DNA from 2 places in the Vibrio ziniensis genome. Region 2 is predicted to be linked to the other one. Evidence: riboswitches for the same ligand, from Rfam matches in the RefSeq annotation. Region 2 holds a riboswitch; the other holds the start of a gene.
The links. Region 2 has a riboswitch for cyclic di-GMP ahead of G5S32_RS16325 (S8 family serine peptidase). Riboswitches for the same ligand answer to the same signal wherever they lie in the genome.

Region 1 (8,161 bases), on a different replicon from region 2:
AGCAATTGCTGAGTTAATGGAGCAAAATGGCGTACATGTTCAAGAGCAGACAAATGAATCATATGATCATCTCGCTATCGAATTAGACTTTCTCGGACACCTCATTATTCGCTCTAACGAACTTGAGAAAGAAGCCCGTATGGAACAGGCCCTAAAGTTCCAAGCGGACTATATTCGTCATCATCTATTGAACTGGATACCTGATTTTTCTTTTGATTGTGCGAGCAAGGATAAATTGGGATTTTATTCATCAATTTCAGTATTATTGGTCGCTTTTTTAGAGCTTGATTTAAACTATCTTACAGGCAATTGAAACTCATCGTTGGTTCAACAAAGGGCATGAATTGTGACTACAGTTAAGTTTGCGCTATTGATTTGTCGTTGCTAGCTAACCATTTGCGGTTTAAACTCAATACCATAAAAGATGAATCATTATTTAAAACTCAAACCGCTATATCGAAGCGGTTTTTGTGTTTTAACGACTTTAGGCTAGAAGCTTTATAAACTTCGCCGCTGCTGAATCCGGCCAGTAATGTGGGTTGTTTACCTAATAAAAAATTTAGCGAAATCAGCAGTCAAAACAGGACAAATATATGGCTACGATTAAAGATGTTGCTCGCTTAGCTGGCGTATCAACCACAACCGTATCACACGTAATTAATAAAACTCGCTTTGTTGCTGAAGCAACTCAAGAAAAAGTTCTCGAAGCAGTAAAAGAGCTAAACTACGCACCAAGTGCCGTAGCACGTAGCTTGAAATGCAATACTACCCGCACCATTGGTATGTTAGTTACTCAATCAACCAATCTATTCTTTTCTGAAGTCATCGACGGTGTAGAAAGCTACTGTTACCGTCAGGGTTACACACTGATTCTGTGTAACACAGGTGGCATCTACGAGAAACAAAGAGATTACATCCGAATGCTGGCTGAGAAGCGAGTGGATGGCATTTTAGTCATGTGCTCCGACCTAACACAAGAACTGTCAGAGATGCTTGAAAGTCATTCGGACATTCCAAAAGTCATCATGGATTGGGGTCCAGAAGCTTCTACTGCTGACAAAATCATTGATAACTCTGAATTAGGGGGCTATTTAGCGACTAAATACCTTATCGACAGAGGTCATAAAGACATTGCTTGCTTAAGTGGACACTTACATAAACTCGCTTGTCAGGAACGAATTGCGGGGTTCCGTCGCGCTATGGCAGAGGCGAACTTGACAGTGAATGATAACTGGATTCTTGAAGGCAACTTCGAGTGTGATACAGCAGTACTAGCTGCAGATAAAATTATCGCAATGGATAAAATGCCGACCGCTGTGTTCTGTTTCAACGATACAATGGCACTAGGGTTAATGTCACGTTTACAACAAAAAGGTGTTCGTGTACCCGATGACATTTCGGTAATCGGATACGATAACATTGAACTTGCAGAGTACTTCTCTCCGCCCCTAACCACGATTCATCAACCAAAACGTCGTGTGGGCAAAAACGCATTTGAGATTTTGTTAGAACGAATCAAAGATAAAGAGCATGAACGTCGAATCTTCGAAATGCATCCAGAAATTGTAGAGCGTGATACAGTAAAAGACCTTACAAAATAATTAGTTACTCTATTTAAGTACCGTTCAATAAGAGCCAGTGAAATTCATCTCACAAATATTAAAACAGTAATAAGCTCGCAAACCCAATATTCAAACTTTGATCAACGTCACATTTAGTTCACATAAATGTGATGCTTATTCAAAGTTTTGTTTATTATTTTGAAAGTAATGTCACGCACAGGGCAAACCATCTGAAAGGGTGGGACGCAAAGCCTCCGGCCTAAACCAATCCATGTTAGTTCATAATTGGTAGGTAGCGGGGTTGCCGATGGCAAAAAGGTATACATGAGTTGACGCTTGATTGACATGCTCAATGTATTCTTTTGCTATTCTCTCGGACCTGAATTTGGTGGCGTATTTATTAATACACCGAGACTAACAGCATGGATAAACCAGTACTAAAAGACTCAATGCGACTTTTTGAGCAACTAGGAAGCGTAAAATCGCGTTCTATGTTCGGAGGGTTTGGCATTTTCATCGATGACACGATGTTTGCTCTGGTCGTTAATGACCGACTACACATTCGTGCGGATGATCACTCCTCAAAGAATTTCCAACAACAAGGCTATGAACCTTACGTTTATAAAAAACGTGGTTTTCCTGTTGTGACTAAATACTTTGCCTTACCTGAAAATGTGTGGGATACCCCGCATCTAATTATTGAAAAAGCAAAGCAAGCCTTAGATGTCGCGAAACAAGAACGCGAGACTCAAGCTAAAGCGAAACCAGACCGACTTAAAGATCTTCCTAATATGCGTCTTGCTACAGAACGTATGCTCAAAAAAGCAGGAATCGATTCTGTTGACATGCTGCAACAGAAAGGCGCAGTGGCTGCGTTTAGAGCCGTGCAAGAGACTCATGCCACAACTGTTGGTATTGAGCTTTTATGGGCTTTAGAAGGTGCAATTGAAGGTAAGCATTGGTCTGTCATTCCCCAGTCTCGCCGCGATGAATTAATGCAGAAACTCTAGTTTCTATATTCGACTTAAAGATACAAAGCACTCTTCATAGGGTGCTTTTTTATGAATAATCAAAACCAAAATGAAATTTAAAGTCGGCTCTGCCTTTCCTATTCTCTATACATGATACCATTCTGGATAATTTCCTGATCAGTGAATAGGCGTCGATAAGCAAACCCTCCGAGCCATGGATGGATCGGAGGAGCTTCAGGGACGAATGAATGCGCGTTTGCGTTTGACGCCTATTCGCTGTTCTACCGATGCTCAGTCTGATCATATTTTTATCTAGGATGGTATGAGGAGCAAGTGATGGTTTTATCCAACTATTTTGGAGTTAACGATGAGTCATAAACTGATACTAGGGTTGATTTTAATTACCCTCATCGTTGTTATGGGTACTGAGTTTAGCCAATATCTCACTCTGGAATATGCGAAAACTCAACAAGCAGCCCTCTCTCAATACATAGACCAGAACCTCGTTTTTTCAGCTATTGCTTACTTTATCGCATATATTGTGATTACCGCTTTATCCATTCCCGGAGCTGCCGTTGTTACTCTTCTCGGAGCGGCTTTATTTGGCTTTTGGTTTAGTCTTATCTTAGTGTCTTTTGCTAGTACAATTGGTGCGACCCTCGCTTTTCTTAGCAGCCGATATTTGCTTCGCAATTGGATACAACACCGTTTTAGTGACAATCTTTCTGCCATCAATAAAGGTGTAGCGCAAGATGGTGCATTTTATCTGTTTACACTAAGATTGATTCCAGTGTTTCCATTCTTTCTTATCAACCTACTTATGGGCTTAACACCGATTTCAACGACTCGTTATTACCTAGTTAGTCAGTTGGGGATGCTCCCAGGAACGGCTGTTTATCTCAATGCAGGCACTCAACTTGCTGATATAGACACTCTGTCAGGAATACTATCTCCAAGCGTTCTACTTTCTTTTGCGTTATTGGGCATATTTCCGTTTTTGGCAAAACAAGTACTGACTAAACTTAAAAAGAGAACAATCACCGACGAGTAATATGAAAATATTCATTGCTCAACATCCAACTGAAGCACATATTGTGTGCGGGCTGTTGCGACAACAAAATATTCCCTGTGAAGTTCGAGGTGAAACGCTTTTCAGTGTCCGCGGGGAAATCCCTTTTGATGAAGCCTCTTCACCTTATGTATGGCTTTTGAATCTGAGTTTGCTCGAACAGTCCGAACAGGTTATAAGTGACTACTTACAACCAGCATTCCCAAATCAGCCAGATTGGGTCTGTAAGCATTGCGGAGAGAATAACGAACCGCAATTCGGATTGTGCTGGAATTGCGGCTATGAGAGCATCTAGAAGGCTTTTAAGCGTTAATGGTTAACTGCTTGTGGATGAAATCGATGGAAACTCGGTTAAATACTTCAGGCTGTTCAATATTGCACACGTGCCCACAGTCCGGTATTTCCCATAGTTCACTTTTCTCGTGCAATGCCACCATATCTTTAACAGGCTGGATAAACATATAGTCACGCTCGCCCATCAAATACAGGGTGGGTATCGGTAACTCTTTATCGCGAAAATAACGCATCATTGGATTAATCTCTGCAGTAAGAGTAAACCAACGTTTGAATTCTTTCTGGCAAAGCTTCTTCGCTTCTCGGACAAACAAGTTTCGAGATTGCTTTTGACTTCTTTGCGGCATAACGATATAGGCAAATAAACGGTAGAGCCACATATATGGTACAAAATTCTTACTTATATGCCCCAATTTAACCAAGATTTGCGAGCGGGTATTTAAACGGGTGACCGCACCACCCAACACCATAGAACTCACGCGTTCTGTTGCCAACTCTGCAAGGTTACGTACGATGATCGTCCCAAGAGACATTCCGACAAAATGCGCAGATTGAATCTTTAAGTGATCGAGAACTCGTAATACATCTAACGTAACAGACTTAAACGTATATTTGTTACTGATCAGATCTTTGATGAGCTGAGGGGATTTTCCGTGACCACGCAGATCAACAAACAACAAATTAAAATGCTGCTTATACGCTTTAATTTGCTTAAACCAAATGGACGAACTGCCTCCTGCACCATGTACAAATACCACCCATTCCTGACTGGTTGGATGATGGTAAATTTTATGAAAAAGCATGCTTTGGGGCATTGGTACCACTTAATTTAATGTGAAACAGAATAGACTGAGGGTACCACATCCTCCCCTTTCAAGGTGATTAGAGTTGTTAAATAATGCTACTCTACCTCGACCAGATCAAAAACAGAGCTTTAAAGCTCTGTTTTTGTTCATTTATCTATCTAGTCAAAAATTGCGTAGTTATACATCTTTACGTACTCCAACGCAGATTCTCGCCAACTGAAGTCACACCTCATTGCGCGTTGTTGAACTTCTAATAATAAATCTGGATGTTGAAGATAAAAAAGTAACGCGCGTTGCATTGTGATGAGTAATGCTTCTGGTGATGGCTCTTGGAAACCAAAACCAGTAGCTTCACTAGGGTATTTATCGTAATCCAACACGGTATCTTTTAGGCCACCAACTTCTCGCACAATCGGCAAAGTACCATAAGCCATACTGTAGATTTGGTTCAAACCACAAGCTTCGAACTCTGACGGCATTAAGAAGAAATCAGAACCAGCTTCAACAAGGTGCGCAAAGCGATTACTGTAAGCCTCAACAAAAGCAAATTGTGTTGAATGCACGCTGGCTATCTTGTGTAACTGATTTGCTACTTCGGGCTCCCCCGTTCCCACGATAACCAATTGAACATCGTTACGCAGAAACTTCTCCAAAATAGGAAGAATGTAATGGAAACCTTTTTGATGCGTTAGTCGACACACCATTCCAAATAGAGGAACGTCACGCTGCGGAAGCTGCAATTCTTCTTGCAACACTTTCTTACTGGCAGACTTACCCTTCTTCAACGATTTTGCTTCGTCTGAATAAAATTCTGGCAAGTATGTGTCCGTTCTTGGGTTCCACTCACTGTAATCACATCCGTTAACGATGCCATGTAAATCACGTGCTCGGCGTACAAAATCATCAACCAAACCATGAGAACCAAGAGGAGTAAGAAGCTCTGACGCGTAATTCGGACTTACCGCATTGACTTTGTCTGCAAATGCAATACCTGCTCTGAGCATACTGATATGGTCATGACCATACTCGAGGAACTCCATCCCCGACAAATTAAGTTCTGGAATGACTTCTAACTGATGATGAGAAAATATGCCTTTAAACATCGCATTGTGAATGGTTATGACACTTTTGACGCCAGTAAAGTAAGGGTCGTTTCTGAAGCGAGTTTTGAGAAGAAATGGAACTAACCCTGTATGCCAATCGTTAGCATGGATAATATCAGGTTTAATTCCTAGCTTAGGCAACACATCTAAACACGCTGCTGAGAAAAAGCCAAAGCGTTCTCCGTTATCAGGATAGGCTTGGTTGTGCTCAGCATAAAGTTCAGGACGGTCAAAATACATATCGCAATCAATGAGGTAAACAGGCACACCCTCAAGCTCTCTTTGACGAACTTGATAGCGAATATGTGGCCAATGAGTAAGTTCGGTTTCGAGAATCACTGGCGATGAATCTTTTTCAGGTACGCTGCGATAACCAGGTAAAACTATAGCGACTTGGTGGCCAAGTTCCAGCAAAGCTTTAGGCAGAGCCTTGGCTACATCAGCCAAGCCTCCACTTTTTACTAACCCTTGAGCTTCTGAAACGGTAAACCACACATTGAGTTGTTCCTTTCTAGAATCCAACTTTTGTTCCTTTTGCAATGACGACGATTCCGTCGTCAGACACGTGGAATCGTTGTCGGTCCAATTCTAAATTTTCACCAATGACAGTGCCGGGAGCAATTTCAACATGTTTGTCGATGATCGTGCGCTTGATTGAGCACCCAGCCCCTATTTTCACATCACCCAAGATAACAGATTCACTAATCAAAGAGCCAGCCGCAATGTTACTTCTGAATCCTAAAACTGATTTATAAATAGTTGATCCTTGGATATAACTTCCACCGGAAATTAAACTGTCTGTGATTTTAACTCTACGCTCGCCAGAATCAACAAATGTCGCTGGAGGTAGAGGTGGATAGTAAGTATGCAACGGCCAGCTACGGTTATACAACGAGAAAGGTGGCTTTTTATCGAGTAGATCCATATGTGCAGCCCAATAGGAATCTATCGTGCCGACATCTCGCCAATAAGTCGTCTGTATCTCACCTTTAATTTTGTTTTGGGAGAAGTCATAGACATAGACGCCACCATCAGGAAACATTTTAGGAATAATGTCCTTGCCAAAATCATGGCTAGATTCCATGTTTGCTGCATCTTCACGTAATTCAGCGCAAAGCACACAGGATTTAAAGATGTAGTTACCCATTGAAACTAAAGACCAATCAGGTTCTCCCGGTATTGATTTTGGATTATCCGGTTTTTCTTCGAAGCCGATCATCTTACCATCACTGTCTACTTCAATTACGCCGAATTTGGAGGCTTCTGCCCTAGGCATACGCAACGCAGCGACCGTCAACTTGGCTTGCTTCTGACTATGGAAATCGAGCATTTGGCGAATATCCATCTTATATACATGGTCAGAACCAAAAATGCAGACATCTTCCGCACCAGATTGCTCAACAAACACAATATTCTGGTATATGGCATCTGCCGTGCCTTCATACCAACGTTTACCGTCACGCATTTGCGCCGGAATAATGTCAATAAAACGGTTGGTGATACCTGTAACATTCCAACCTTTTTTCATATGCAGATAAAGGGATTGAGACTTAAATTGGGTTAAAACGTAGATTCTCATTAAGTCTGCATTAACAAAATTATTTAGGGCAAAATCGATCAGCCGATAGCTACCACCGAAAGGCACCGAAGGTTTCGAACGCGTTTCGGTTAAAGGCATCAAACGAGATCCTTCACCGCCAGCCAGAATCATTCCTAATACACCAAACATATATAACTCTCCATTTATAATATTGACGTCTACTTTGGTTATTGAGGGGGGAATAAAGTAGCGTTGCAGATAGTAGCGGGAAGCGTCACAAGGTCAGACCAGATAAAGCAACAAGTTACATATCAGCTCTAAAATTTATAGCAGGAGAAGCTGTGTTAAAGATGACAAACTCATACATTAGTTAAGGGTAATATTCTAAAGTATGAGTTCCAGCACAAGTTCAGTTCATTTAATTGCATCAACCCGACAATAGCCTGCTGATGATTTCGCTGTTATCAAAAAAGAAAAGAGTAGCTTAACGCTATAATGCCGTTCACTTAAGGTGAGCGGCATTGTTTTTTCTAGGGTATCGGCTTGGCTTTTTCTTAACGACCCTAGGGAAGGATCTTTCTCGCCTAGGTTCAAGTATTAAGCTCTCACTCATTGAGTAGAAGTTTTGGAATTGCCTCGGGATTGCTCCTGGTGACGAGTATGGAAGTCCCACTATCAGGCGCATGATGTGAGCTAATGCTCCATTGAAGCTAAGTTGATATGGCAAGTAATCTCCATTCAACGTATTACACATCTGCACCATTTGATACCTGACTAAGTTATAGGTCAGTAGTATTCCCCAGAGTTCTTGCTTCA
Region 2 (8,161 bases):
TTAATAAGAAATCGATCACGCGGCCTCCATACAACTCAAACCACCAATCCCCCATTTTCCTAAGTTTGTCTATATTGCTTCTCGAAATATCATCCATTGCATCATCTGGTGGGTTATCTAGGCCGATCTGCTTCTTCATGTCCGAATTGACTCGGATGTATTTCCCATCACTTAGCAGAGTTTTAGCTTGATATGCCACCACCATTTCATCTGATAAAACATCAAGAATATGACCGTGTGTGAACCATCCAATAGCACCCCACTTTTGAGATTCTGGACCATTGATTTTTCGTGCACGGTAACCAGTACCAACGGATAGCACGAGTAGTTCATCTAATGGGGTAGAGTTCCATTCGCGTCTGGCTTCAGCAATTGCACACATAGTTGGATTGTTAGCAATTACTCCTCCATCGACTAACCATGAATCTTTAAGTTCCTTAGTCGGAAAATATGTTGGAGCCGCGCTTGAGGCATCTGCTACGTCAGAGGATTTGTAGCTTTTGAATGCTGGGTTAGTAGATTTTACAACGACTGGTCTTCTGGTGGATATCTCATAAGTGACCGCTAGTACATGCTTACCTTCGACCACATCACCTATTTTGGCGTCTCCAAAATTTTGCTTGAGGATTTTAGTTTTACCTCCTGATTCATATTTGGGGCTGTTTATACCATCTACTTCAAATAGTCCTTTATTTTCAGTAAATATTTTTTTTGCGTTTTGAAGGCTGTACAACGAGTTTATATCCTTCATAGAAAGATTTGTAGTTGCTAAAGCTAGGGCGATGATTGCACCAGTACTAGTGCCAGCATAAAAGTCGACACAATCACGTATAGAGCAACTGTGGTTAGAGTTTAGGCTATCTTCTACATGCGATAAGAATTGTGTCGTTGCCGCACCTCTGATACCTCCCCCGTCTAAAGATAGTATTATCTTAGCCATATACACCTCTTACTAAATGATTAACAAAAAGGGCACATTTTTAAATACGGACTTGTTTAAGAAAGAGAGTAGTTAGCTTTAAGACGAAAAATGAAGATACTGAGTTAATTATCAGAAATTAGAAATATTATACTTGTTGCAAATGTATATTTTATATTCGATCTGGTTTAGTCCTACAAAGAAGGTTTTATTTTTAACCTTATGATTTAAATCATAAAAAATATAATACTGGGCGCTTTTTGTAGTGAATTTAGGCAAGTTTTAGAATTCTAATGTCTTAGCAAATGTAGCGTTTTTTTTAACTACAATGACAGTCCGTCCTTCACTCTTTATTTGTTCGGTGCGAAAACATCCGTCATGCAACGTTAGATATTCTGCTCTATAGAGCATCTCTTTAGTTAACCTTTCAGCACACTTTTAAAAGCCAATATCGGTCAATAATTGCACGATGTTGCAATTTGTTACAATCAGTGTTGACTTAAGAGACTTGGGATGTATTGTTTCGCTGCTGAATGATTCAGTATTAAAACATTATTTCAATAAATAAATGGTCGATGAACAAAAAGAAGATTAGCTCAAGCAAGTAGTTAAAATAATTCTAATTTCAGAAGTCACACCTTTTCTATCGACATAGAAATTATAAGAGGTAACAAATGAAAGTTTTACATCGTCAATCATGGTGGAAGAAAGCTATCGCTATTACTTTTACTTTGATAAGTGCCTCTGCTTTTGCAGAGAACTGTTCAACCACTCCAACTTCGGGTGGTACCTACTACATTATAAATAAAGGCTCTGGGCAAGCTCTGGATGTTAACACTAACGACACCAGTAGTGTGCCAAATGTGATCACTTATGACTTGTGGGAAGCAAGTAACCAACAGTTTATATTAACTAAACAGAGTGATAATTACTGGGAAATCAAGTCGGTTTATAACAGTAAGTTATTAGAAGTATTGAACGCTTCCACGTCTAACGGAGCGAACGTAGATACTTATAGCGATTGGGATGGTGACAACCAACGTTGGGAACTAAAAGTTCAGTCTTCAGGTGGGTTTAAAATCGTCAATAAAAACTCACAACTTTCTCTTACCGTAGCTGGCTCAACAAATGGTTCAAACGTTTACCAAAATGAAGATGCATCAGCAAGTTCACAACGCTGGTATATCAATCCAGTTTCTGGAAGCTGCGATGGTTCATCGAGTGATGAAGATTTAGTCGGTTTTGCCGCACAGTCTGGTGATGATAATCTATCAACGACTACGGGTGGTGCTGCGGGTAGCACAATTACTGTATCAAGCTGTAGTGCTTTAACCTCCGCCTTAGAATCTAGTGATGCACAAGTTATCCAGGTTGCGAATACCAGCATAGACTGTCGTACGTCAGACCGCACAGTGCAAGCTTGTGCTCTCGATTGTTCGTATTGGAATGATGATGGAAAAACTTGGTATCGTGTTCCTACCAGTACTCAAACTTGTAGTGATTTTGAAGCAAGTACGTCAGATGATACGGTTTCTGTAACACGTAACGACACGACTATCAACGTACAATCTAACAAAACTTTGATTGGTTTAGGTAGCTCTTCAAGCATCATTGGTGCGAGCTTGAATCTCAATGGAGTTGAAAACGTCATTATTCGTAATCTAACTATCTCAAACATCAATCCTGCGTTAGTGGAAGCTGGAGATGGTATTACAGTAGAAGATAGTAGCCACGTTTGGATTGACCATGTTGCGTTTAGTAAAATTAGTGATGGGTACTTGGATATTAAAAACAGCCAAAACGTCACCGCAAGCTGGAACCGTTTTTACGGATACAATGCTCAAGTTTGTGCGAACCAACACTGGTATACAAATTTGGTTAGCGAATCTGATGTCACTTTCCACCATAATTTTTGGGATACAGCCGCGGGACGTAACCCTAAAATCCAAGGGGAAGACACTCGTGTCCATCTATTCAATAATTACTGGAAAGATATCTCTTACTTCTCGATTGGTGGTGATGATAGTGCTCAAATCCTAGTAGAGAATAACTACTTTGAAAACAGTGCTAGACCTCATTGGAATATCGGTGATGCTTACTTTAGTGCATCGGGTAACTCATACACTGGCGTTTCAGCAACATCTCAATATGTCGACGATGGGGCAACAGTGTTTACAGATGTAGATATGTATAACTACACCCTAGAAGCGGCTTCAAGCCTTGGTAGTCAAGTCGATGGGGGAACTGGTCCGCAAGACTAAGTCTTAGTCGTAATTTACAAAACAAGTAATCTGTATCTCGATAGCTGAATTAATGAGTTTCAACTTTAAGAATGCTGTCGAGATATACTTTTACTAGATTGAATCGTGAAATAACGAATTAAACCTAGTATCAATTTAAGTTCAAAGCTTCTCTGTCGATTTGGCATGCAGTAAGTTAGAATTTTATCCCTTTGATAATATTGCCTATCGTTCCTGCATTAATAACAGTGTAGCCCTGTTTTTTTAGCCATGCTGCAGCGGTTGCCGAACGCATTCCTGATGCACAATAAACCACGATGGTCTTCGATCGTTCAAGGCCTTTTGTATTGCCTGATACCAATGACTGTACTGGTATATTGAGGCTTCCTGGGGCACTGAAACCCGCAAATTCACTTTCACTTCTCACATCGAGTAACTGGAGGGTATCAATATTAAGTTTAGATAGAGCTGATATGGCACTCCTTGAACTGTAGCTCTTAAATAGGATAAAAATGGCGATAATTATCAGTAAGATGAGTAGTTGTTCATTCATAGTAGTAAGGTTTTATTATCGAACGATACAAATATTAGCAATGTCTAATGTTTATTGCTAGTTATCATTGGCTGAGCATAAAGTGTTAAATCTGATTTCATATATTAAACAAAGCTCAAAGTACTATATTACCTAGCTAAAGGTAATGACTATTATCCGAGCTATACTGATGTGACAACTGACTGGTGCTGAGTTTAAAAGGATAATTTATGAGGTGGATTCTTTTTGTCGTAGTACTGTTGCTAACTGCTTGTGGCCAGAATAACGAAGAAATTGAACTACCAACAAGAAATTTTGAAAATAGGGTGGGAACAGTATTTACATCACTGCCTAAAGATATACTAGCCGCGCCAACTGTTGAAATAATTGAGCTGCAAAAAAGCGGTAACCTAGATGCAATATGGGGGGCCAGTGGTAGAGACGACGCTGGAAATATTTACTTTGGTGTATCGTCACATGGTGGTGTGTATGGTTCTTCTTTCTTATATCAATATAACCCAGTTACAAAGCAGGTATCACCGCAAGGTGAAACGGTCCGAGAGCTAAAAAAGAACAATGTTTATCGAGAAGGTACTCGACAAAACAAGCTTCACAGCAAAATCTACCAAGCAAATGATGGCTACCTGTACTTTAGTTCTTTTGATGAATCTGGTGAAGCTGAGGATATAAATCCAGTGTGGGGCGGGCACCTTTGGCGAAAATTGCCAGATAGTGAGAGCTGGGAACATGTAATGTCTACTGAAGAGGCTCTAATTGCAGTTAATACCAATGGAAGGTATGTGTACGCCTTGGGCTATTGGAATCATGTCATATACCAGTATGACACTAAAACTGGAACAACAGCGCGAGTTGTTTCGGGTTCCGTAAAAATGCATGTATCCAGAAATTTTATTGTCGATGAGGTTGGACATGTTTATGTGCCAAGCCTAAGTGATATTGATTCTGATATTATCAAAGTCAGCTTGAAAGAATATGATACCCAGTTGAATACGGTTGCTGAATATCCATTACCAAGTTATCAGGAAGAAAACATCAATAATCATCATGGGATAGTCGGTTACACTAGCATGAAAAATGGTGATATCTATTTTACTACCTCTGATGGCGGGCTGTATTTAATCTCTCCATTTAAAGATAAAAAACAGAAGATTAAATATATTGGTATGATGCATCCTGATGGTAGTGCATATATTGCATCACTATTTACGATAGATGGTGAAGAATTACTTGTTGGTATAGGAAAAAGAAAAAACTATGAGTGGATAGTTTATGAAACTACTTTAGACAAAAGCTACACTACAAAACTGGAAGTAGACCATCTAAAGGGGCTGTCACTTTTTGGTAGTGTAACGAAAAGCAATAATGGTGATATGTATGTTGTAGGTAGGCATAAAACTGAAAATAGCTATCAACCCATTCTTTTAAAAATAAATAAAAAGGATTCGTACAAATAACGATGATTGTGCTCGCTAAACGATTTTGATTTGCATAGATAATTTTTTACTTAAAAACACACGAGTGCTGATGCCAGATGTTTTTAAAGCTTGGTAAAAGCGCAACTTTGATTCAATCGGGCTTAGAGCCATTACCTATCTCACTCACTTACTGCCTTAGTAATGCATACATCTAGATGAAATTTATGAATATATTGTCATTAATGACGGCTCAAATAACATTAAAACACTAGGATTCTTTGTTGCATATGATCATCATTATAAGTGAAAGACAATTTATTTTTTATTGAATTAATTAACGAACTTTATCTTAGGGATTCAGTAAATTTTAGCTAATATTATGATAATTAAAAATAAAGATTAGGCATTATCCAAAAGTCTCTTAAAATAATTGCGATAAACGCATTTGAAGGATAGCGAGTTATTCAGATTAGCTATCTATTTAGAGTATTTACTCTCAATTAGTTGGTATCAATCTCAGGTTTGAAGACTCTTTTCTTGGTGTTAGTGTGATCTTGGTTCAATAAAAATTAAATTTATTCATTGAAGCTATTAATGATATCAAAGCCATACATCGATAGACGCAATTAATTTATTGGTCACTTATTGCGCAAATTTATATTTATGGCAATATAAATACAAAGAGATTCTATACATATAACTTATTAAGAAAGTATATATCTTAATAAGATGGCTAAGGGTTTGGTTTTGTTGATTATTTAATATTGCTGTTTTATAAACCTAAGTAAAACAGTAAATTAATTAAGATATACAATCTAAGAAAATACTGAAAATGGCAAAACCATCGAAAGATGGTGACGCAAAGTTTCCGGTCTACGGGATTAATCCTATGATAGCGGGGCTGCCAGTACTGTCTCATGACGTGGACTTGTTTTTATTGCTAACTCTAAATACGTTTAGCGAAATAAAAATAAGCGCGCTTTGGGGTAACCCTGTGCACCTCTCGCGAAGTAGAAATCCAGTAGAAGGATTGATCCGCGAGAGGAATTAGACATTGACTACTTCAACCTTCAATACTCATCAAGTTGTAAATAAAGCTCATCAGAAGCACTCATTAAATTCACGATTGTTCAGATTTGCTGGCAGCTCACTAATAGCGCTAGTTTGCGGTGTATCTGCAAGTACCGCTATGGCTGCTACAACTTGGGCTGAAGGTCGAATACTGGTACAACCTAAAGCTGGTCTTAGCGAAGAGAAACTTCAGCAAATTCTTGAACGCAGTGGCGGTCATTCTAAGGGTGTGATCAAGGGATTGGGCATTCATATCGTCGAAGTCCCGGCGCAGGCAGAGGAAGCAGTAGCGCGTGCACTTGCGAAAAATCCTAACATTGCTTTTGCAGAAAAAGATCAGCTGCACTCCCCAGAAATGGTAGCTAATGACACATATTATAGTTCTGGCTGGCACCTGCCTAAGATCCAAGCTCCGGATTCATGGGATATCACAGATGGAAGTGGGGTTGTGGTCGCTGTATTGGACAGTGGGGTTGATCCTGATCACCCAGATCTCAGCTCTCAATTAGTTTCGGGTTGGAACACAGCTAGCAATAATACTGATAGCAGCGATATTTTTGGCCATGGGACAAAGGTTGCAGGGACCATTGGTGCAGCAAGTAACAATGGACTTGGCGTCACATCTGTTGCATGGAATGTTTCTCTAATGCCTGTACGAGTTACTAACCGTACTGATGGCGCAGCTTATACTAGTGATATAACAGAAGGGATAGTTTGGGCTGCGGATAATGGGGCTAGAGTTGCAAACATTAGCTTCGATTATATGAATGGAAGTAGCAGTGTTATTTCTGCAGCTCAATATATGAAAAACAAGGGTGGGCTCGTTATTGTTGCTGCTGGTAACAGTGGAACTGATCCAGGCTACAGCGAACAGACAGCGTTAGTTACTGTTTCGGCAACAGACAAGGCTGATGCTAAAAATAGTTGGTCTAACTACGGAGATATGGTTGATATTTCCGCCCCAGGTTTGAGTATTTGGACTACTACTAATGGTGGCGGATATGGAGCAGCCAGCGGTACATCATTTTCCAGTCCGGTTGTTGCTGGTGTCGCTGCGCTCGTTATGGCTGCAAATCCAAACCTTTCGCCGGATGAGGTTGAACTTGTACTTGAGCAGTCTGCTGATGATCTTGGAACTCCAGGATGGGATACATCTTACGGTCATGGGCGAGTCAATGCATTTGCTGCTGTGACTCTGGCATTGGATACAGATACTCAGAGTGTCGATACCCAAGCTCCTGAGGTAGTTATCGTAACTCCTGAACAAAATGCGCAGATTGCAGGTTTGGTGAACGTAGATGTTTCAGCAAGCGATGATCAAGGGGTGAGCTCAGTGTCTCTATATGCAAACGGTGTATTGGTCGCAACCGATATTTCTGCACCATATCAGTTTAGCTGGGATTCGACTCAGGCTGATAACGGTGAAGTAACACTGACGGCTTATGCTTATGATGCTGCTGATAATGAAGGTATCTCTGATACTCAAATAGTTGTTGTCGATAACCAAGCTGAAGTAGAAGTCGTTGATGTAGTAGCTCCGAGTGTGTCAATTTTGAATCCAGCTAATGGTAGTACTATAAGTAAAGTAGTATCGATCGATATAAATGCTAACGATGACTCTGGTATTGCAATGGTGAAGTTGTACATTGATGGAGAATTGGTACTTTCGACTGATGCTGCAACTTCTAATTACCGCTGGAATACCCGTAAAGTGAGTAACGGTAGCCATATCATTATGGCTATAGCGGAAGATGTAGCTGGTAATATTTCGCAAACGAGTGTGCAGGTAAGCAAGTAAGCGTAGGTATATAATCTACCCGGAGACTATCCAGCACTCAGTGGGCTTTCCGATAACGGATCCTGTATGAAATTTAACTCAAAGGCCTAGCTTAATAGCTAGGCCTTTTACTTTATGCAACCAAAACTCAGAGTTAACTTTTTAACTGCTCGTGTCGCAAAATCT

Region 1: another riboswitch for cyclic di-GMP. It lies ahead of G5S32_RS08875 (TfoX/Sxy family DNA transformation protein); the one in region 2 lies ahead of G5S32_RS16325 (S8 family serine peptidase).

The regions. Positions count from the first base shown of each region.
Region 1 covers NZ_CP049331.1:1,942,238-1,950,398, forward strand. The annotation lists gene torD (molecular chaperone TorD) at 1-313, shown strand, start outside; gene purR (HTH-type transcriptional repressor PurR) at 594-1,601, shown strand; cyclic di-GMP riboswitch class I at 1,773-1,871, shown strand; gene G5S32_RS08875 (TfoX/Sxy family DNA transformation protein) at 1,985-2,572, shown strand; gene G5S32_RS08880 (TVP38/TMEM64 family protein) at 2,901-3,584, shown strand; gene G5S32_RS08885 (alpha/beta fold hydrolase) at 3,905-4,711, opposite strand; gene glgA (glycogen synthase GlgA) at 4,861-6,327, opposite strand; gene glgC (glucose-1-phosphate adenylyltransferase) at 6,317-7,534, opposite strand; gene G5S32_RS08900 (IS4 family transposase) at 7,848-8,161, opposite strand, start outside.
Region 2 covers NZ_CP049332.1:285,208-293,368, reverse strand. The annotation lists gene G5S32_RS16345 (patatin-like phospholipase family protein) at 1-940, opposite strand, end outside; gene G5S32_RS16340 (pectate lyase family protein) at 1,594-3,180, shown strand; gene G5S32_RS16335 (rhodanese-like domain-containing protein) at 3,356-3,712, opposite strand; gene G5S32_RS16330 (ligand-binding sensor domain-containing protein) at 3,922-5,166, shown strand; cyclic di-GMP riboswitch class I at 5,952-6,036, shown strand; gene G5S32_RS16325 (S8 family serine peptidase) at 6,182-7,996, shown strand.